3 regions of the Lysinibacillus sp. fkY74-1 genome follow, and region 3 is predicted to be linked to each of the others. Evidence: predicted binding sites of a transcription regulator. Region 3 holds the regulator's gene; each other region holds the start of a gene.
What was found. The regulator CtsR, encoded in region 3, represses protease genes until heat stress. The targets are predictions, from matches to a motif close to ATGGTCAATAAAGGTCAAACA.
Positions count from the first base shown of each region.

Region 1: the regulator CtsR is predicted to act here: its motif matches at 4,707-4,727, upstream of ACE1MS_RS03280 (ATP-dependent Clp protease ATP-binding subunit).
Region 2: the regulator CtsR is predicted to act here: its motif matches at 2,728-2,748, upstream of clpP (ATP-dependent Clp endopeptidase proteolytic subunit ClpP).

Region 1 covers NZ_CP170173.1:707,948-715,777, reverse strand. The annotation lists gene fabF (beta-ketoacyl-ACP synthase II) at 1-905, opposite strand, end outside; gene ACE1MS_RS03290 (beta-ketoacyl-ACP synthase III) at 936-1,874, opposite strand; gene ACE1MS_RS03285 (YjzD family protein) at 2,273-2,467, shown strand; gene ACE1MS_RS03280 (ATP-dependent Clp protease ATP-binding subunit) at 2,517-4,643, opposite strand; gene ACE1MS_RS03275 (Crp/Fnr family transcriptional regulator) at 4,905-5,600, shown strand; gene ACE1MS_RS03270 (metal-sulfur cluster assembly factor) at 5,660-5,968, opposite strand; gene ACE1MS_RS03265 (prolyl oligopeptidase family serine peptidase) at 6,022-6,786, opposite strand; gene ACE1MS_RS03260 (Cof-type HAD-IIB family hydrolase) at 6,908-7,717, shown strand.
Region 2 covers NZ_CP170173.1:3,751,511-3,759,340, reverse strand. The annotation lists gene ACE1MS_RS18600 (gluconeogenesis factor YvcK family protein) at 1-586, shown strand, start outside; gene whiA (DNA-binding protein WhiA) at 680-1,627, shown strand; gene ACE1MS_RS18590 (HPr family phosphocarrier protein) at 1,741-1,998, shown strand; gene clpP (ATP-dependent Clp endopeptidase proteolytic subunit ClpP) at 2,049-2,642, opposite strand; tRNA gene ACE1MS_RS18580 (tRNA-Arg) at 2,959-3,033, shown strand; gene ACE1MS_RS18575 (basic amino acid ABC transporter substrate-binding protein) at 3,533-4,327, shown strand; gene ACE1MS_RS18570 (amino acid ABC transporter permease) at 4,411-5,115, shown strand; gene ACE1MS_RS18565 (amino acid ABC transporter ATP-binding protein) at 5,112-5,834, shown strand; gene ACE1MS_RS18560 (spore coat protein) at 5,889-6,503, opposite strand; gene ACE1MS_RS18555 (LemA family protein) at 6,642-7,223, shown strand; gene ACE1MS_RS18550 (TPM domain-containing protein) at 7,298-7,830, shown strand, end outside.
Region 3 covers NZ_CP170173.1:4,439,894-4,447,758, reverse strand. The annotation lists gene corA (magnesium/cobalt transporter CorA) at 1-21, opposite strand, end outside; gene ACE1MS_RS22105 (class I SAM-dependent methyltransferase) at 59-745, opposite strand; gene ACE1MS_RS22100 (DUF4870 domain-containing protein) at 872-1,177, shown strand; gene ACE1MS_RS22095 (CtsR family transcriptional regulator) at 1,445-1,915, shown strand; gene ACE1MS_RS22090 (UvrB/UvrC motif-containing protein) at 1,929-2,471, shown strand; gene ACE1MS_RS22085 (protein arginine kinase) at 2,468-3,577, shown strand; gene ACE1MS_RS22080 (ATP-dependent Clp protease ATP-binding subunit) at 3,567-6,011, shown strand; gene radA (DNA repair protein RadA) at 6,103-7,479, shown strand; gene ACE1MS_RS22070 (PIN/TRAM domain-containing protein) at 7,696-7,865, shown strand, end outside.

The sequences.
Region 1 (7,830 bases), 850 kb from region 3:
GCATTAATATAATCAACTTGTGATGGCTCTACACCAGCATCTGTCAATGCTTGCATCATTGCACGTGCCGCACCTTCACCCTCTGGAGCTGGAGCAGTAATATGATGAGCATCTCCCGTTGCACCATAGCCTAGAATTTCGGCATAAATTTTAGCGCCACGAGCTTTTGCATGTTCGTATTCTTCTAAAATGACAATACCAGCGCCTTCTCCAATAATAAATCCATCACGGTTTTTATCAAATGGACGGCATGCTTCTTGCGGATTTTGATTTAAAGATAGTGCAGTATTGGCACAGAAACCTGCCACAGCCATCGTTACGATTGGTGATTCCGCACCACCTGAAATCATGACATCTGCATCTCCACGTTCAATGACTTTAAAAGCATCTCCAATTGAATTTGTTCCAGAAGCACATGCTGTTACAGAACAAGAGTTAATACCTTTTGCGCCAAAATGAATCGACACTTGACCTGAAGCCATATCTGGAATCATCATTGGAATGAAGAATGGGCTAACTCGTCTTGCCCCGCGCTCTTGGAATGTTAAAAACTGTTGCTCATAAGTTTCCATTCCACCAATGCCTGAACCAATCCAAACACCAGCACGTGGAGCTAGCTCCTCATCAATTGTTAGCTGTGCATCTTCCATAGCCATGATTGAAGCAGCTAATGCATAATGTGTAAAGCGGTCCATCTTTCGAGCTTCTTTACGATCAATATATTTTTCAATATCAAATTCTTTCACTTCTGCTGCAATTTTCGCTGCAAAAAGATCTTTATTTAAACGTGTTAGCTCACCAATGCCAGATTTACCAGCTTTAATGTTCGCCCATGTTTCTTCGATGCTATTTCCTAGTGGTGTAACTGCGCCAATTCCTGTAATTACTACTCGTCTTTTACTCATTGTCTTACTCCCCTCAAGCATTTTTCCTACTTATTTTCCCCATCTCATGGCAACGGCACCCCATGTTAAGCCGCCTCCAAAACCAACAAGGACTAATAAATCATCCTCTTTAATTTTACCTGCTTCAAGCTCATCTACCAAGGAAATACCAATCGAAGCTGCAGAAGTATTTCCGTATTTATGAATCGTTTTTGACATTTTTTCTGGTGGTAGCTCTAATCGCTCACGAGCTGATTCCATAATCCGTATATTTGCTTGGTGTGGCACTAAAAAATCTACGTCTTCTTTTGTTAATCCTGCTTTATCTATTACATTGACAGCTGATTCACCCATTTGACGCACAGCAAATTTAAACACTTCACGACCATTCATGGCAATTGTGTCTTGTTTTGTTAAATAAAGATTTTTACCGCCCGTGCCATCTGCACCAAGCTCGAATGATAAAATACCTCTGCCATTAGAAACTGGACCTACAACGGCTGCGCTCGCGCCATCACCGAATAATACAGCTGTATTTCGATCGTTCCAATCAATAACCTTTGACAGCTTTTCAACACCTACTACTAAGACATATTTATAAGTGTTTGCCTCTACAAAATGTTTAGCTGTCACTAAACTATATATAAATCCTGCACATGCTGCTGCTTGATCCATCGCCGCAGCATTTACTGCTCCGAGTTGTTCCTGAACCATACATGCTACACTTGGGAAAGTTTGATCTTGTGTGACAGTTGCTACAAGTATTAATCCAATTTCTTCAGGCGTAATACCCGCTTTTTTAATAGCTTCTTTAGCAGCGGCTACTGCTAAATCTGAAGTTTCCTGATCATCTGCCGCAAAATGACGTTCTTCAATGCCTGTTCGCGTACGAATCCACTCATCCGAAGTATCCATTATTTTTTCTAAATCAAAATTTGTCACGACTTTCTCAGGAACGTATTTGCCTATTCCTAAAATACCAGCGTTCATATAGCAACCCCTCAGCTTTCTTACTATCAATTATTAGTAACTGGTCATAATTATAACGCATAGTAAAGGACAGACGCAAGTTGATTTAAAATTAATGTGTTGAGAGCACGGCATTTCTTTATTATCGAAAGGGAGCTTTCAGCTTTAGAAGGTATTCTTATTACTTCTCTCATATGGTATGAAGTCTATAGCGGTTCTATTTTTTTTGTAAACAACCTTTAACAAAATAAATGCCCTCACAAAACCAAGATAATTATTAAATGCAAAACCTTGTATTTGTTGTGACAAATTCGCCATGTTTCACATAAAAGATTCATTTTTTTTCGATTTATGTTATGATATGATAATGAATATGAGTAAAAACTTATGATGAAAAAAGTTCGGTTGAGGTGAAATTAATGCAATATATCGTAACGTTCGTATGGTCATTCCTACTAGTTTCTATGTTAAACTATGTAGTCAGCTCTGTACTTGGTGCACCATTTGATTTTAAGACAGGGGCAATCGTTTCAGTTGTATTCTCCATCTTAATTTTTATTATTGGAGCAATTATTCCAAACGATCCTACACCAGAAGCTGCAGACCATCATTAATTCAGCTAGAAAAAACCTGTTCCGCATTATGCGAAACAGGTTTTTTCTGTTATTTTTCCACTATACAATGGCCATCATGCATTTTTACATGCAATGTTTCTCCAGGCAATACCTCACCCCGTAGTAGTTCCTTAGCCACAGCTGTTTCGATATGTCTTTGTACGAAGCGCTTTAGTGGTCTTGCACCAAATTGGGCATCTGCTCCTTGTTGGACAACCCAATCGATAACTTCTTGGTCAATAGCTAATGTAATTTCTTGTTCTGCCACTCGTTTCCTTAACTGCTCCACATACTTCCAAGCAATAGCTGTAAAATGTTTATTTGATAACGCATGGAACAAGATAATGTCATCCATACGGTTTAATAACTCTGGTTTAAAATGCTGTCTGAGAGCAGCCATAACCAAGTCTTCAACAGCTGGATCGTCATCTTTTGCCTCCATTAAATAACTAGAGCCGATATTCGATGTTAGAATCACTACTGTATTTGTAAAATTGACCATACGTCCTTGACTATCTGTAATTCGGCCGTCGTCTAAAATTTGCAATAAAATATTAGCCACATCGGGATGTGCTTTTTCAATTTCATCTAGTAAAACAACAGAATAAGGGTTACGACGCACAGCCTCTGTGAGTTGACCTCCTTCTTCATAACCAATATAACCCGGAGGAGCTCCAACTAATCGAGACACGCTATGCTTCTCCATATATTCGCTCATATCAATTCGAATGAAATGATCTTCTGAATCAAATAATTGAGCAGCTAGGGCCTTAGCAAGCTCTGTTTTACCAACACCTGTTGGACCTAAGAATAAAAAACTACCAATTGGACGATGCGGATCTTTAATGCCTGCACGAGCACGCCATACAGCCTCTGTTACTAATTGAACAGCTGTATCTTGACCAACTACACGTTCATGTAAGGTTTCCTTTAAACGCAATAGTTTTTCTCGCTCGCCCTCCACTAGTTTTGTCACAGGAATACCCGTCCAGCGAGAAACAATTGCGGCGATTTCGTCAGCTGTCACTTCTTCACGTAAAATACGAGACTCTGCGCCGCTTTCTAATTCTTTTTCGAGTTCCTGAATGTCTTTTTCAAGTGTTGGAATTTTACCATGACGTAATTCAGCAGCTTTATTTAAATCATATTTACTTTCCGCCTCCTCTAAATCACGACGGTATTTATCTAATGTCTCCCGTTTTTTCTGAATTTCATGTAGTTTTTCCTTTTCTGCTTCCCATTGCTGCCTCATCCCCTCAGAAGACTCTTTCAACTTTGTCAATTCTTCTCGTAATTGCTCAAGACGTTTTTTACTTGCTTCGTCCTTTTCCTTCCGTAACGCTTGTTCTTCAATCTCTAGTTGCATAATACGACGAGTCACTGCATCTAGTTCCTGTGGCATTGAATCAATTTCAGTACGAATCATTGCACATGCCTCATCAATTAAATCAATCGCTTTATCTGGTAAAAATCGCTCTGTAATATAACGATTGGAGAGCTCTGCTGCAGCCACAATCGCGCGGTCATGAATACGTACTGCATGATGTAATTCAAAGCGTTCTTTTAAGCCTCGTAAAATAGACACAGTATCCTCAATAGAAGGCTCACGTACAAGAACTTGTTGGAACCGGCGTTCTAAGGCAGGGTCTTTTTCAATATACAGACGATATTCATCTAATGTAGTCGCACCGATACAGTGTAATTCGCCTCGAGCAAGCATGGGCTTTAACATATTTCCTGCATCCATAGCACCATCCGTTTTGCCTGCGCCTACAATTGTATGAATTTCATCAATAAATAAAATGATTTGCCCTTCTGAATCTTTAACTTCTTTTAATACGCCTTTTAAACGCTCTTCGAATTGGCCACGGTAGCTTGCACCTGCTATTAAAGCACTCATATCCAGCTCGTATAGCACGCACTCTTTCAAGCCCTCTGGTACATCACCCTTCACAATACGTTGAGCCAAACCTTCTGCAATCGCTGTTTTACCAACTCCTGGCTCACCAATTAATACAGGATTATTTTTTGTTTTACGCGTTAATATACGAATGACATTTCGAATTTCCTCATCGCGCCCAATAACGGGGTCCATTTTGCCATTTTTAACTTCTTCTATTAAGTTACGTCCAAATTGCTCTAATGGCTTTTGATTATCAGTTTGTTGAAATTGCATAATTAGCACTCCTTTACTTTACTATTTCGCATAATCTTTATACCCATTCTGGTTCTTTTTAAAAGTTTGACCTTATTTGACTAACTTTATTTTACATCACTCGACAATTCTTATGCAAAGAAATAGCACTAAATTTTTACACTTATAAATAAACATTTACGTTATAATAATGGTATGTTTCTATGTTTAAGTATCGAAAAATCCACTGTCCTTTTGTAATAATCGCCATTTATTACAAAAAGAAAGCGATGTGTTGGAGATATGGTTTCAAAGGATAATATGTTAGAAAAAATTATGGACCTTTTTCAAAAGCATGGTGTTTTTATCAAAGTAAATAAAGGGAATAAAATTTTTCTAGAAGGTGAACGGTCAAAGGAAATTTACTATATTAAGTCGGGTGTTGTATCGATTAGTCAAGAAACCGAAACTGGGAAGGAATTGACGATTCGAATATGTGGTCCTGATAGTATCATTGGAGAGGGTTCATTATTTTGTAACCTTGTCTATAATTCCATGACTGCAAAAGTTTTAGAATCTGCTACGCTATATGTTTTAAGTCGGCAGTCATTAGAACATTTACTGGAAGAACAGCCTACGATTATGGTGGAATATATGAAGTGGCTACAAACAGAAAATTTAAAGCATCAGAGTCGTTTGCGTGATTTAGTGTTAAACGGAAAAAAGGGTGCCTTGTTTTCAACGCTCATTCGTCTATCTAATACGTATGGTAAGCTTTTAGAGGATGGTTCCATTTTTATTGAGTTTCAACTAACAAATACGGAAATTGCAAATTTGTGTGCTACTAGTCGTGAAATGATTAATCGCATGTTGAATGATTTAAAAAAACATGACATTTTGACTTTTGACAAAGGCTTTATTACTATTCATGATTTACAATTTTTAAAAAATGAGATTGCCTGCGAAAATTGTCCATTACAAGTATGCCGTATCGATTAATTCGTTACATGCTAAATCCCTGCTTATTAAAAATAAGCAGGGATTTTTAATAGACACTATTAGCGTACACCCAATGCCATTTTGGCATAGCGTGACATTTTGTCTTTTGACCAAGGTGGATTCCATACAATATTTACATTTGTACTTTTCACTTCTGGAAGCTCGTTTAATGCTGTATTCACTTGATCCACAATCACTGGGCCAAGTGGACAGCCCATCGATGTTAACGTCATTGTAACCGTTGCTACACCTTCATCATCTAAATCTACATCATATACTAAACCTAAGTTGACGATATCAATTCCAAGCTCAGGGTCAATTACATTTTCTAATGCACCTAACATGCTATCTTTCATATCCTGATCCATTCCCATTTCTCCTTCCATCATAGTGTTAACCTTATCATAGCAGATGCATCATATTATGCCAAATGCTCTGCAAGCCACTCTGTTGCTGCCAACATTCCATCACGTGGTACAACATGTCCAGCCTTTTTATTCACCATGAATGTTAAATTTTCAGGGTTTGCTTGATAGTATTCCCGTAATGTTTCATAAAATTTATATGTTTCATGGAAAGGGACGGTTTTATCTAATTCACCGTGCCAAAAGAATATCGGGCGTCCCGCAAATTTTTCAGGAGTTAGACTAACATCATAGTTAGCTAGGACCTCATTAATTTTTTGAACATCATTCTCTGTCATGGGCCAATTGACACCACTTTTTATGAATTGCTGTAATTGGTATTCACCCAACTTTATAAAACCAGGCGCACCCATACATATTGCAGCCGTTTGAATCCAATCATAAAGCTTAAGGCAGCCTGATGTCACAATACCACCCATGGACGTACCTGCTAGGCCAACTTTATGATTAGCTAATAAATTTTTATTCTTTAATTCATTATATAATTGTTCCACTTCATGAATAGAATTTATAACAATGTCCCAAAATTTCAAGTTCATTTGCATCTCTGTTAGGCCTTCGTTACGATCACCATGAAATTTTGCATCTGGTAATAGGACACGCACCCCTTTATGCACCAATTGATATGCATAGTGTAAGTTATGTTCTTTTGCACTCATAAAGCCGTGTAAAAAGATCACTACCGGTGTTTCTTCATTCATATTGTCTGAATGTATATGTAATAAAGGAATATTTCCCCACATTTCTTTTTCTACAAACATTCTTGTCACTCCCAACTCTTGTCTCATCTTTATGTTAGCAAACTTTTTTCACTGTGACAAAATTTTGACGAATGAAAGACAAAGAGATACTATTCAAACTATAGGAAAGGGGCAACGAGCTATGAAACCGCATTTAATCGTGTTAGATTTAGATGGTACTTTATTAACAGACCAACAACAAATTTCCTCAAAAACAAAAAAATCATTATTGCAGGCTAAGGAACAGGGGCATCAAGTGATGATTGCAACTGGCCGTCCATATCGTGCTAGTGATATTTATTATCATGAGCTTGGGCTTACAACACCAATAGTCAATTTTAATGGAGCTTATGTGCATCACCCTAAAAATGCCTCTTGGCAGCATATGCACACTCCCATTGATTTAAGTGTTGTCCATGATGTCGTTCATTCCATTAATAGTTATGAGTATGAAAATATTATTGCTGAGGTAAAAGATGATATTTATGTACACACAGAGGATGATCGCATCTTAAATATTTTTAATATGGGTAATCCCAAAATTACACTTGGGGATTTATACACACATCTCTTAGATAATCCTACAAGTTTACTGATACAGGCAAATGAAGCCAATTCTGTCATTATTCGTGACCATTTACAGGCTGTACACGCTGAAGTTATTGAACACCGTCGTTGGGGAGCACCGCTTCATATTATAGAAATTGTTCGCCGTGGCTTAAATAAAGCAGTAGGCATTGCACACGTAGCAAAGGATTTAGGTATTCCGCGTGAACGCATTATTGCATTTGGTGATGAAGACAATGATTTAGAGATGATTGAATATGCTGGAATTGGCGTAGCGATGGGGAATGGTATATCAAGCCTTAAAAATATTGCCAATGAAATAACTACGACAAATAATGAGGATGGGATTGCAAAAATACTCATCGAACGCTTGAAATTATCATAGTTAAGTAGTAACTTCAAGTTACTATACCATTTTTACCAGTTTAACTTTATTCAGTGGTACCCCTTCCGGTTGACTTAAGTGAGTACCGACTGAATAAAGCTAAACAGGCTTTA
Region 2 (7,830 bases), 690 kb from region 3:
CAATAAAAAAATCAACTTACATGCTGTCTTAGAGGATGGTTCAATCATTGAAGGTGAATCCAAAATCCCAACAGCGACAAAACGCATTGATCGCGTTTTTTTAGTACCCGAAAACGTGCAACCGTTACCAGAAGCTATTCGAGCAATTCAGCGTGCAGACTATATATTAATTGGTCCTGGAAGCTTATACACAAGTATCATTCCAAATCTACTTGTCAAAGAGATTGGGGAATCTGTTGTAAAAGCAAAAGGAAGGAAAATGTATGTATGTAATTTAATGACACAAAAAGGTGAAACCATTTCTTATACAGCAGGTGACCATGTATCTGCCATACATAAGCATGTTGGCGCTTCCTTTATTGATTCGATTTTAGTGAATGACGAAGAACTACCAAATCCTGTAAAAGAATTATATAAAGAGGAAAGAGCAGAGCCAGTGACATTTGATGTGGCAAAGCTTGAAAGTATGGGATTAGAGGTTATAAGGCGCGATATTGCTACAATTCGTCCAGATGGAACGGTTCGACATAATGCTACGAATGTTGCAGAGTGGTTGGTGGATTATGCCGGTATTTATGACCGCTAAGAGAACCAACCGGATAATAGAAACATAAAGTGTTTGTTGTATATGGTAAGATGAACATATACATAGAAATTATGATTGAAAGGGGGGCGTGATATGTCTTTTGCTTCAGAAACGAAAAAGGAATTAACCCAAATAGAAGCGGACAATCATTGTATGAAAGCAGAAGTTTCTGCCCTAATTCGTATGAATGGTTCATTATCCTTTGCGAATAAACAACTAAGCTTGGACGTGCAAACTGAAAACGCTGCAATTGCCAGAAGACTATATACGATTATGAAAAAGTTGTATCCATACAATGTAGAATTGCTAGTTCGTAAGAAAATGCGATTGAAAAAAAATAACGTATATATTTGCCGTGTAAGAGAAGGAGCACGCGAGCTGTTAATTGATTTAGAAATCATCTCAGACGACTTTCAATTTAATCATACGATCTCAAGAAAGCTCATTAAAAAAAATGGCCAAAAAAGAGCCTATTTAAGAGGCGCATTTTTAGCAGGAGGCTCTGTCAATAACCCAGAAACATCCGCCTACCATTTAGAAATTTATTCTTTATATAAAGAACATGGCGAGGCATTGATGGATTTAATGAATGAATTTGAACTCAATGCCAAAACAATCGAACGCAAAAAAGGCTTTGTTACTTATTTAAAGGAAGCAGAAAAAATTTCTGATTTTCTCAATATTGTGGGTGCCCATCAGGCAATGATGAAATTTGAGGATGTTCGGATATTACGAGACATGCGCAATAGTGTCAATCGTATTGTGAACTGTGAAACGGCCAATCTAAATAAAACAATTGGAGCAGCATTACGACAGGTAGAGAATATTCGATTTATTGAAAATTCAATTGGTCTAGATCAACTACCCGAAAAGCTTCGTGAAATTGCACGATTACGAGTAGAGTATCAAGATGTTACGTTAAAAGAGCTTGGCGAAATGGTATCCAGTGGTACTGTCAGCAAATCAGGTGTCAACCATCGTTTAAGAAAAATCGATGAAATAGCAGATGCATTAAGACGCGGTGAAAAAATAGGTGGTTAAGTTTTCATACTTTTCAGGTATGAATGTCATGCGTAATCGCTTATTGTTCTTTTGCTAGTAAGTAAGGTAAGATAAAACTAATAGATGAACGGTAGTGAAGGGGAGTTTTGAGAATGATCGAGAGAAGAGTCCAGGTTAAATTAAAATTAGGACTACAAGCAAGACAAGCGGCACTATTTGTGCAGGAAGCAAATCGTTTCAGTGCGGATATCTTTCTAGAAAAAGATGAAAAAAAAGTTAATGCCAAGTCGATAATGGGTGTCATGAGCTTAGCAGTTGCTAAAGGTACGGAGGTAACTTTAAGTAGTGAAGGCAATGATGCTGAGCAAGCGGTTACAGCATTAGCAACAATTATTGAAAATGAAGATTAACTAACAAGTAAAAAAGCCTCACAGAGGAAATTCTGTGAGGTTTTTTATTACTATTTATTATCAGTACTACGGTGCATAATGTGATCAATTAAACCATACTCTTTTGCACGTTCAGCTGTCATGAAGTTATCACGATCTGTGTCTCTTGCAATAACTTCAAGTGGTTGACCAGTACGTTCAGATAAAATGCCGTTTAATTTTTCACGTAAGAATAAAATACGTTTAGCAGCAATTTCAATTTCTGTCGCCTGGCCTTGTGCCCCACCTAGTGGTTGGTGAATCATTACTTCGGCATTTGGTAATGCAAAGCGTTTACCAGGTTCACCCGCAGCAAGTAGGAATGCACCCATTGATGCAGCCATACCGATACAAATCGTTTGAACTTTTGGCTTAATAATTTGCATTGTGTCATAAATGGCCATACCAGCCGTAATTGATCCACCTGGTGAATTAATGTAAAGAGAAATGTCTTTGTCTGGATCTTCTGCTTGTAGGAAAAGTAATTGTGCGACAATTGAATTAGCCACATTGTCGTCAATAGCACTTCCTAAAAGGATAATGCGGTCTTTAAGTAGACGTGAGTAAATGTCATATGCACGTTCACCACGGCTTGTTTGTTCAATAACTGTAGGAATTAAATTCATGTTAAATCCTCCTTCAAAAAACTAAATTCGATTACCTTTGCTGAAATCTCATTGTTATTTCAGCTGTAACCTTATCATACACATTATAGTCAGGGAAGGTCAAATATTAACCCTGCTAAAGTGAAATTAATTAAATAAAAAAAAATAAATTCTTTTTGTATTATATGGTTGAAATATATGTGATACGTTTGTATAATAGGTAAGGTTATAAGATTGAAAGTACAGAACACTATTTTGCAGGTATGCTCCAAAATGAGGATTATCTACATCATGCTTTTCGTAAGCCTAGGGTGAGTACTTTTTTTTTGTTTTTTTTGCCCTCGTGGTGTAATGGATAACACGTAAGATTCCGGTTCTTGCACTGGGGGTTCGATTCCCTCCGAGGGCGCCATTTTACTGAATATAGATATACTGTAATAGCTCAATCTCCTAATAAGTAGTTTAGCAGCCTGCTTAGTGGAGATAGAGAGGAAAAGTAATGGGAATACTGTCCTAGTTGGCATTATTCCCCTATTTATGCCTTTCAAACCTTCAAAAAAGCAACAACTCCAAATTATTTTTTAGTGAACATACTGACCGTGAAGGCTAGTAATAGCCGAAAAAAAGAATCCTTTCTGAGGGGATTCTTTTTTTTTGTTTAAATTTATCGAAATTTAGCATTTTTTCAATTGTATATATATTAATTTTAGGTTCATATTCTTGTTATTAATGCATTTTTTTTCTATTTAAATGATTTCTTTATTAATGAATATGAAAAAATATTTAGTTTTATGCGAAAAGTTGTTGTACAAATACTATAATATTAATATAATTGACCTAATAGTCTAATATTTCCGAATTGCGAAAAATAATACGCAGAATGGAAAATTATCGAAATAGGGGGAAATGCAATGAAAAAAACAGCTTGGATGTTACTTATGATACTAGCAGCGCTAACTTTAGCACTTGCAGGATGTGGGACAAAGGATACTGCCTCTTCGGGTAGTACACCTTCAGAAGGTGGAGATGGCAAGAAAGTTTATAAAGTAGGTACAGAAGCAACTTTTGCACCGTTTGAATCTGTTGACGATAAAGGGAAAATTGTGGGGATTGATGTCGATATTTTAAAAGCAATTGCTGATGAAATGGATTTCGAAGTAGAGTGGAATAATATTGGTTGGGAACCCGTTTTCCAAACAATTAAAAACGGTGAAACACATATTGGTGCTTCAGGGATTACCATTACAGATGAGCGCAAAGAATCATTTGATTTTACTGAGCCATACTATGAGTCTCAATTATTAATTGTTGTGAAAGAAGATTCAAAGATTAAATCATTAGATGAATTAAAAGATAAAAAGGTGTCCGTACAAATTAATGCTACTGGTCATATGGCAGCTAAAAAGCTACAGGGTGAAGCAAGTACAAATATCATGGCTTTTGAAAGTCAGCCAATCGCAATTCAAGAGATGTTAAATGGTAATGTTGACGCAGCTATTGGAGACAATGCAGTAGTATACGAATATATTAAAGCGCATCCAGATCAAAAAATTAAAGTTATTCAAGATGATGCATTTGAAAAAGAATACTATGGCTTTATGGTTCAAAAGGGGAATAAAGAGCTATTAGATAAATTAAATGAAGGTTTGAAAAAGATTAAAGAAAACGGCAAATTAAAAGAAATTACAGGTACTGATTTCGAATAACAAACTGGTAATGCCACTCGCAAAGCAGTATGCTAGCGACTCATTTAATGGATGTAACTTTAAAGGGGAAATGGGGTTTTCGGATGGACATCTTTGACCTACGCTGGGACATTGTCTGGAACTACCGAGATATGTTTATACGAGGTATTGGCGTAACACTTATTTTGACACTTAGCGGTTATTTTGGCGGTATTCTTTTAGGCCTATTTTTAGGACTAGGGAAATTATCAAGTAAAAAATGGATATACTGGCCATCAAAATTATATATTGATTTATTCCGTGGAACACCAATGCTTGTTCAAATTTTATTAATACACTTAGCTGTTATTCCAACCATTTTTGGTCATTCTTTAGGATATATGGTCTCAGGGATTACCGCGCTTATTTTAAACTGTGCTGCTTACAATGCTGAAATTTTTCGTGCAGGTATTCAAAGTATTGCAAAGGGGCAAATGGAGGCCGCTCGTTCTCTAGGTCTTACACATAACCAGGCGATGCGTAAGGTTATTTTACCGCAGGCATTTAGACGAATGATCCCGCCATTAGGGAATGAATTCATAGCACTATTAAAGGATTCCTCTCTAGTAACAGTCATTGCTGCACCTGATATTCTATATGCTAGTAAAGTTGTAGCAGGTGCAAGCTTCCGTTTCTGGGAACCGTACATGGTTGCTGCATTACTATATTTAATATTAACTTATGGTGTAACGAAGATTGTTGCATTTATTGAGAAACGATTTAGCAATAGTTATGTCCCTCGTAAGGCAGAAGGGCGGGAAGCAAGATGATAAAAATTGAAAACCTACACAAGTATTTTGGTAAGCTAGAGGTATTAAAAGGGATCGATTATGAAATCCAAGAAAAACAGGTTGTTTGTGTCATTGGACCTTCTGGTTCAGGAAAAAGTACTTTTTTACGTTGCATTAATATGCTAGAAGAAGTAACAGATGGTGCCATTTATATTGAAGATGTGAAGATCAATGATCCTAAAACGAACATTAATGCGATTCGAGCTGAGGTTGGAATGGTATTTCAACAATTTAACCTATTCCCTCATATGAATGTTATCGATAATGTCACGATGGCGCCAATGCAAATTCGTAAAATGAGTCGTTCTGAAGCTGAAGCGCTTGGCCATGAGCTGTTAAATAAGGTAGGTCTCGACAGTAAAGCCTATAATTATCCTGAACAGCTATCAGGTGGACAACAACAACGTGTAGCCATTGCACGTGCGTTAGCGATGAAACCAAAGGCCATTTTATTTGATGAGCCTACTTCAGCACTTGATCCTGAAATGGTAAAAGAGGTATTAGATGTTATGAAAAATCTAGCTGCTGAAGGAATGACGATGGTTGTAGTCACACATGAAATGGGTTTTGCTCGTGAAGTGGGTGATCGTGTAGTCTTTATGGATGGTGGCTATATAGTAGAAGAGGGGTTGCCAGAGGAACTATTCGGAAATCCACAAAGTGAGCGTACTAAAGCATTTTTAGGAAAAGTACTATAATTAGTAAAGGCAGTCCGTGGTGAGAATTTCTCACTATAGACTGCCTTTTGATTTTTAATGAAGGGGATTAGAGGTTGTATCGAATGCATTAAGCATCGTTTGCATATCCTGTTGTGAGTATTGAGGCACTTGATAGTAGCCATGTTTATTTTGGTAAATAGATAATTCGTAGGCCATTTCAATGCAGTTGGGAATACTATCAGCAACAACACGGCGAACTACAGGGTTTGTCGTTTCTGTTGCGGCAGCCGTCATACACTTTGCTACACCCTTCTGAGCGCCTAGTAAGAAACCTGAAATGGCTTCATCATTAATTTCATTAGCATTTTGCATCGGTTTTTTTGGTTGCCCTGGAGTTAAACCGTATTTAAAATCATTTCCTGTTTCCATTTGGTAACGCCCCGTAGGAACAGATGGATCATGACCTGTTTTAAAGGACTCAACAATTGTATTATACATGCCCAATGAAAAATTATATTGACGATCCAAAATGCTGAGTAGTTCTTGATCCTTTACTTGTGGACGTAAAATGATAGCTTGGTTCATACCTGCTATAATTTCACCAATTGCTTCATGCATGTCCATCATTTCGTGGCCACCATGATTTAGGCTATGTTGTTGATTTAAATTTGTTTGATTGGATGATTCATTGTAAAACGATTGTGACAAAATAAACGCCTCCTCAATTAATTTTTGTTGCAGTATTTAGTATGTCAAGCCAAATGAATTTCATACGGTATAAATGCAAAGACAAAAATGTAGACTAACACTAACAAAAGGAAATGCAAGTCAAGGAGGTTTTTGAACATGAAGAAATGGTTTGGACCAATTGGGATTATTGTCCTCATGCTTATTGTGTTTGCCTTAGTACTGATTCCAAAATATAACAGTTTAGTCGCAGCTGAGGAAAATGTAGACTCCAAATGGGCACAGGTTGAAAACCAACTCCAACGCCGCTATGATTTAATTCCCAATTTGGTTGAATCTGTGAAAGGGTATACGAATCACGAGCAGCAGGTCATTGCCGATATTACCAACGCACGAGCTCAAATGGGCAATGCTAATTCTCCTGCGCAGCAAGCTGTTGCGAATGATACCTTAACTGGTGCACTAAGTCGTTTACTGGTAGTTGTGGAGAACTATCCTAACTTAAAAGCAGATGCAAATTTTCGGCAGTTAATGGATGAGCTTGCAGGCACAGAGAATCGCTTGGCAGTAGCACGTGAGGATTACAATAATGAAGTACAACAATTTAATAAACATGTTAAACGATTTCCTGGAAATTTAATGGCAGGGATGTTTGGTTTTGAACAAAAAGAATACTTTAAAGCTACTGCGGGTGCCGAACAAGCGCCAGCTATTGATTTTAGTCAATCGGGTACACAGTGATGAAACGTTGTATACTGCAGCTGATTATCATTTGTTCTGTGCTTCTTTTTTGCAGGGATATAACGGAAGCGGCAATGCCGTCGCCAATGAAAAATACGTATATTCATGATTTTGCTAATGTCTTATCTTTAGATGTAAAACAGAAATTAAACCATTGTTCAGAGCAGTTGGATAAAGGAACGGGTGCTGAAATTATGGTTGTAACCGTTGATAGCCTTCATGGGCAGGAGGCGAAGATGTATGCGACAAAGCTGATACGCTCTTGGGGCATTGGGGACAAAGAGAAAAATAATGGTGCCCTGATTCTCGCTACATTTGGACAGGGTAAAGGACAAAATGATGTGGTAATAGCTGTTGGTCAAGGCTTGGAGGGAGCATTACCAGATGGTAAATTAGGGCGTATTTTAGATAATGCTTTTTACCCTCTCGCAAGTGAAGGTGATAATGATCAAGCCTTTCTAGCTACATATGCTGAGGTATTTCGTGCTGTAGCAGAAGAGTATAACTGGAATGGTGAATTACCAGCTGGCGCAAATGCAGATGAAGAAATACCCATTTGGCTCATGATTGTCATCATTATAGCGGTCATCATTTTTTCCTCATTCTT
Region 3 (7,865 bases):
AATGCCAATGGTGCTTATCACAGCTTTCACCTCAAAGTATTTACTACAATATATATATTTAATGTTCTTCCTTTTTAAAGCATACCCATCCACCAAACAAAGTAGTGGCAAAAAATCTAGAAGGTTTTATAAAACCTGCTTCTTGTAATAATGTTAATATTTCTTTCTCGGGCATAAATGACAGAGCACGGATGGAATTTTCCATTACTGCAACATCGGATATAGAAAGTTTTGTATGTTGAAGCCAGTAGGAACGCCATAAATCGAATTGTAGTTCCGTTTCAATCGTACCAGGTTGACCGTATTTTGAAACAAGAGTAAAAGGTGCCCCTGGCTTTAAATGGTTGTAAATTTCTTTCAAAGTTGACAGCTTTTCTTCATAACCTTGAATAAAATGAAGGACGAGTACACAACTAGCTGCATCGAATGTGGTGGCTGGTAGCTGTGTATCCAGCAATGTCCCACGGTAGAATGACAGATCATTGGGTAACGATTGGAGACGCTCCCTTGCTATATCGAGCATAGATTCTGACGGATCAATACCCGTAAATGACCAATGTGGTCTTCCATCTGCTAGCTGTAATATTTCATTGCCACTGCCTGCACCAACAATCAACATATCAGCTTGCTCCTGTAATGTAGAACGATAAAAAGTTTGTATTAAACGAAGCATTGCATCATAGCTTGGTAGAGTACGGCGAATCCCCTTTTCATATTCATTTGCTAATGTGTGGTTAAATTCCATTTCTCATCACGACCTTTCAAAAAAAATTTTAAAAAACTCACTTTAAATTGAAACTATTACGGGTATAGTTCCGTAAATAGTAGTACATAAAACGATAGACAACGCATAAAGAAAGGGTTGATATATATGGAGAGTAAATGGTCTAAAGTAATCATACACGCAAGTTCGTTTTTTGCGCCATGGTTAGTTCCCATAATCTTCTTTTTAATTAGTACGGATGAGGAAGTGAAGGCAATTTCTATCCAAGCAATACTTTTCCAACTTGTCATGGCGGTTTTACTTGCTGTCTCTGGAGTCTTAAGCTTTTTCATCATTGGCATTCCATTTTTAATCGTTTTCGGTATTATGCTATTTGTAGTACCAATTATCGGTATCGTCAAAGCATTAACTGATGAGCCTTGGCGTTATCCAATTGTAGGTCGTTGGGTATAATTTTTATAGACGCAAGTATATGCTAGTTGCATATGCTTGCGTTTTTTCTATGGATAAAAAGGGTACATTAGGTGTAGGAAGCAAATAAGTGTGCTCGATAGCCATTAATTAATAAGTGCTATTTTCTACGCTTGAATATACTTTTTAAGGCATTTCATTTTTCTCTGGGCGAAATCATTGCAATTATTTTCAAGCGTTTTGTATAATATACTCAAAGAAAGTCAAAGATAGTCAAAGTCAGTGAAGCAAGCGAGGTGTATTCCTAAAATGCGTAATATATCAGACATCATAGAAGGTTACTTAAAGCAAGTACTTGAATTAGGTGGGGAAGGGCATATTGAAATAAAACGTAGTGAAATTGCAGATAAATTTCAATGTGTTCCGTCACAAATAAATTATGTCATTAATACAAGATTTACTGCCGAGCGAGGTTACCTTGTAGAGAGCAAGCGTGGTGGTGGTGGATACATTCGAATTTTACGTGTCCGCGCGAATTCACAGATTGATTTAATTGACGATGTTCTCCGGCATATTGAAGGTGGAGCATCGCAAACGATGGCAGAAGATTTAGTGTATCGACTCATCGACGAGCAGGTAATTTCAAAGCGAGAAGCGAAGTTAATGTTAGCAGCAATTGATCGCTCAACAATCGACTTACATCTTCCTTTAAGAGATATAATTCGAGCAAAAATATTGCGGGCGATGCTGACAACTATAAAATACGAGCAGCAGAAATAGTGAGGTGATGGAAATGATATGTGAACATTGTAAACAACGTAATGCGACAGTTACTGTAACACAAGTTCAAAATGGGCAAAAGGTGGAGCACCATTATTGTGACGTCTGCGCCTCACAGTTCCATCCATTTCATGCAGAGTTTAAACAAGAGCCAGTTTCTATACAACAGTTATTATCTAACTGGTTTGGCTCACCTACATGGCAAAAGGTGGGGGAAAAACAACAAACACAGCCACAACAGCAAACGTGTCCACAATGTGAATTTACGTATAAGCAATTTTTGAAAGAAGGTAAGTTTGGTTGCCCAAGCTGTTATGACACTTTTAGCGAACATTTACCTAAGCTCTTTAATCGGATACAGGCTGGTCCCCAACATATTGGTAAAATGCCAGGTGCCCATAGCAATGTGTATGTCATTAAAAAGCAAATTGAGGAAATCCGTAAACGCATGAAGTTCGCTGTAGATGAAGAACAATTCGAAGAGGCAGCAAAGCTTCGTGATGAAGTCAAAGAGCTTGAGAAGCAGCTACAATTTGAAGGTGGTGATGTGTCATGATGATTGAATCGTTTTTAGAGCGTGCTACACCTACTTGGATGCGTATTGAAGACGATTATTCTGACATTGTCATTAGTACACGTATTCGCCTTGCTCGAAATTTAGATGGATATCGTTTTCCATTATCGTTTTCAGAGAACGAGGCTTTACAGGTGGAACAGGCAGTTACACATGCAGTAAGCGATAGTCCAACGCTTCAAAATGATTATGCTTATTTTTCTATCAATGATTTAACACCTTTACAACGTCAAATTCTTGTAGAAAAGCATTTGATTAGTCCGCAGCTTGCAAAAAAAGAGCAGGTGGGCTCTGTGCTTCTGTCACAAGATGAATCGGTGAGTATTATGGTGAATGAAGAGGATCACTTGCGCATTCAATGTATGACCGCGAGTTTTCAGCTTCAAAATGCCTATGAACAAGCGAATAAGATTGACCGTATTCTAGAGAAGGTCTTACCTTATGCATTTCGAGATACCTTTGGCTATTTAACAAGCTGTCCTACGAATATTGGTACTGGGCTTCGGGCATCTGTGATGATGCATCTACCTGCTCTTACGTTAACCGGACAGATGAATCAAATTATAAATGCGATGACACGCTTAGGCATGACGGTAAGAGGTATATATGGTGAAGGAAGCGAAAATTTAGGGAACGTTTATCAAGTGTCTAACCAAATTACACTTGGAAAGACAGAAGAAGATATTTTAGCAGATATACAAAGTGTTGCTGAAAAAATTATACAAAAGGAACGGCATGCGAGAGGTAGGCTGATGGAAAAAGCTGAGCTTGCTTTAGAAGATCGAGTTTATCGAGCTTTAGGTACCCTTACTTATGCAAGAATTTTAACAAGTGAGGAAGCGGCTACCTGTCTTTCGAATGTTCGTTTAGGAGTCGACCTACAGTTGATTGACGGTATACTCGCAACAACTTTAAATGAGTGCGTCGTCAGTATGCAACCAGGTTTTTTACAGCATTATGCAGGTGAGGCATTACCGCCTGCTGAACGTGATCGTGTACGAGCAGAAATGCTTCGTGAGGCATTAATTCAAACACACACGAATAAGCCTAATAATGGGGAAAAAGGAGAGGATTTATATGATGTTTAATCGTTTTACACAACGCGCGCAAAAAGTATTACAGCTTGCTCAGGAAGAGGCTATTCGTTGGAAGCACGAATCCATTGGCACAGAGCACATTTTATTAGGGCTTATACGTGAAGGCGGCGGTATTGCTGCAAAAGCGTTAGAAGCTATTGATATTAGTCCTCAAATGATTGAAGCTGGTATCGAAGAATTAGTTGGTAAAGGTAAAGAAGATGTTGGTCCAATCGTTCACTATACGCCACGAGCGAAAAAAGTAATTGAACTATCGGTTGATGAATCTCGTAAATTAGGCCATTCGTATATCGGTACAGAGCATTTGCTGTTAGCCCTTATACGTGAAGGTGAAGGTGTAGCAGCTCGCGTCTTAAACAATGCAGGTGTGGGCTTAAATAAAGCACGTCAGCAAGTATTATTGTTATTAGGGAATAATGATAATGCGCAATCAGGTCAACAAGCGGCACAAGCTGCGAATACCCCTACATTAGATAGTTTAGCCCGTGATTTAACTCAAATTGCCCGTGAAGGCACGTTAGATCCTGTGATTGGTAGAAGCAAGGAAATTACACGTGTTATCGAAGTGTTATCGCGTCGTACAAAAAATAACCCTGTTTTAATTGGTGAGCCAGGTGTTGGTAAAACAGCAATTGCTGAAGGGTTAGCACAGCAAATTATTAATAATGAAGTACCAGAAATTCTTCGAGACAAACGTGTGATGACACTAGATATGGGAACTGTCGTTGCAGGCACAAAATATCGTGGGGAATTTGAGGACCGTTTGAAAAAAGTAATGGATGAAATCCGCCAAGCCGGAAATATCATTTTATTTATTGATGAATTACACACTTTAATCGGTGCAGGTGGTGCAGAAGGTGCAATTGACGCATCAAATATTTTAAAACCATCCTTAGCGCGTGGTGAGCTGCAATGTATCGGTGCGACAACGCTTGATGAATATCGTAAATATATTGAAAAAGATGCAGCATTAGAGCGTCGTTTCCAACCGATCCAAGTGGATGAACCAACGGTGGAAGAAGCAATTCTCATTATTCAAGGCTTACGAGATCGCTATGAAGCACATCACCGAGTGAAAATTACAGATGAAGCAATTGAAGCAGCGGCAAAAATGGGTGATCGATATATTTCTGACCGCTTCTTACCAGATAAAGCAATTGACCTGATTGATGAAGCAGGATCAAAGGTTCGCTTACGTTCATTCGCAGTGCCACCAAACTTAAAGGCACTTGAAGATAAGCTTGAAAATGTTCGCTCTGAAAAGAATGCTGCTGTATCAGGTCAAGAGTTTGAAAAGGCTGCTGCGTTAAGAGATACGGAGCAAAAGCTTAAAGATGAGATTGAAGCTACAAGAAAAAATTGGAAAGAAGAGCAAGGTAAAGCCGAGTCCAAAGTAACAGTAGATGATGTTGCAGCAGTTGTATCAATGTGGACAGGAATTCCTGTAGCTAAAATTGCTTCTGAAGAATCTTCAAAATTATTACAACTTGAAGAAGAGCTACACAAACGTGTGGTTGGGCAAGGGGAAGCAGTAGAAGCCATTTCCCGTGCGATCCGTCGTGCAAGAGCGGGCCTCAAAGATCCAAAACGACCAATCGGTTCATTTATTTTCTTAGGTCCTACTGGTGTTGGTAAAACGGAGCTTGCAAGAGCACTTGCTGAAGTGATGTTTGGTGACGAAGATGCTATGATTCGTGTCGATATGTCTGAGTACATGGAGAAACATTCAACTTCTCGTTTAGTAGGTTCACCTCCAGGCTACGTAGGCTTTGATGATGGTGGTCAATTGACTGAAAAGGTTCGTCGTAAACCATATTCTGTTGTATTACTAGATGAAATTGAAAAAGCACACCCTGATGTTTTCAATATTCTCCTGCAAGTTCTTGAAGATGGTCGATTAACGGACTCTAAGGGGCGTGTAGTAGACTTCCGCAACACAGTAGTGATAATGACTTCTAACGTCGGCGCGGATGCTCTTAAATATCAAAAAAGCCTTGGTTTTAACGTAGGTGGTGCAGATTCTAAACATAAAGATATGAAGAGTACGATGCTCGAAGAATTGAAAAAAGCATTCCGTCCAGAATTCTTAAACCGTATTGATGAAATGATTGTGTTCCATTCATTAGAAAAAGAGCATTTAAAAGAAATCATTGCGATGATGGGGAACGCTCTAACAAAGCGGTTGAAAGAACAGGATATTTCATTAGAATTAACAGATGCAGCGCTTGAAAAAATTGCTCAGGAGGGCTACGACCCTCAATACGGTGCACGTCCACTACGTCGAGCATTACAAAAACAAGTGGAAGACCGATTATCAGAAGAATTATTAAAGGGTAATGTGGAGAAGGGTAATCATGTTATCATTGATTATGTAAATGACGAGTTTATTGTGAAGAAAAAAGAGGGAGTTTCTATCTCTAAATAATTTCAAACTAAAGACAGTAAGGCATTAAGTGCCAAGCTGTCTTTTTTTTTGTACAATTAATATAAGAACAAATATTCGAGGTGAAAGAAAGTTGGCAAAGAAAAAAACGAAATTTGTATGTTCAGGCTGTGGCTATGAATCGGCAAAATGGATGGGAAGATGTCCAGGCTGTGGAGAATGGAATAAAATGGTGGAGGAAGTAGAAGTTATAGCGAAAGGACCAAGAGGGGCATTCCAGCATTCTGCTACAGTTACTCAAAAGGCAATCCCCATTATTCAGGTCGAAGCTAGTGAAGAGTCTCGAGTGGCGACAGAAATGGGCGAGCTGAATCGTGTATTAGGCGGTGGTATTGTGCCTGGCTCTCTAGTATTAATAGGTGGCGATCCTGGGATTGGGAAATCAACATTATTACTACAAGTTTCAGCTTTGCTCTCAAATAAAGGCCATCGCGTGCTGTATATTTCAGGTGAGGAGTCTATTCGTCAAACGAAGCTACGAGCAGAGCGTTTAGGGGTAATCTCTCAAGAGCTGTACATTTATTCCGAAACGAATCTTGAGTTTTTGAATCAAACGATTGAGGAAGTACAGCCGAAATTTGTCATTGTCGATTCCATACAAACGGTCTTTCATCCAGAGGTAACAAGTGCGCCAGGTAGTGTATCTCAGGTACGTGAGTGTACAGCTGAGCTTATGCGAATAGCTAAAACAAAAGGGATTGCTATATTCTTAGTTGGGCATGTTACGAAAGAGGGGCAAATCGCAGGGCCTCGAATTTTAGAACATATGGTGGATACAGTCCTATATTTTGAAGGCGAAAGACATCATAATCATCGTATTTTACGAAGTCAAAAAAACCGCTTTGGCTCTACCAATGAAATTGCTATATTTGAAATGCTACAGGGTGGTTTAAAAGAGGTGCTGAACCCATCTGAGCTATTTTTGCAGGAGCGTTCACAAGGGGCTGCGGGTTCCACGATTGTTGCCTCGATGGAGGGAACAAGGCCAATACTCGTTGAAATTCAGTCGCTAGTGACGCCTACAAGCTTTAATTACCCTAAACGGATGGCAACCGGGGTAGATCAAAATAGAGTGCAATTGCTGATGGCTGTGCTTGAAAAGCGTATGGGTCTCATGCTACAAGCACAGGATGCATATATTAAAGTTGCTGGTGGTGTGAAATTGGACGAACCTGCTATAGATTTAGCTGTTCTGACAAGCATCGTGTCTAGCTTTAAGGATCAGGCTGTAAGGGCAACCGATTGCTTTATTGGTGAAGTGGGTCTGACAGGAGAGGTACGTCGAGTATCCCGTATCGAGCAGCGTGTCATTGAAGCGGCGAAGCTTGGTTTTAAAAAAGTCTTCATTCCTGCATCAAATATAGGTGGTTGGGATTTTCCGCAAGGGATTGAAATTGTCGGTGTAGAAACAATAAAGGATGCATTAAATGCCTGTTTTAGAGAGTTATAGGAAAACCATGCATGTTAGATACTATTCTGACATGCATTTCCTTCATTTTGACGTAAAAAGTGGGAAACTCAAGTAAAGGAATAGGCGTCCTAGTTAATGCAGGGTGAAAGTGTGGTTGGAAAGAGAGAGTTAAATAATGATAATCTGATGGGCTGAAGAAGGATTTTCTATAATAAACTATGTATAATCTTAACTAACAATAGGAGGTGACAGCTTGTGAAAAAATTTGTTCAGATAGCTTTTTTACTGATTGGAGGAGCATTGGGCCTTGTTTTCTTACCGCCATTATACGAATTGCTTCATTTATCATCTAATCCTTGGCTTGATAATCCTTACGTATCAGTAGCATTAGGAGCGCTTTTACTGTTTACATTGTCATTCGCGTT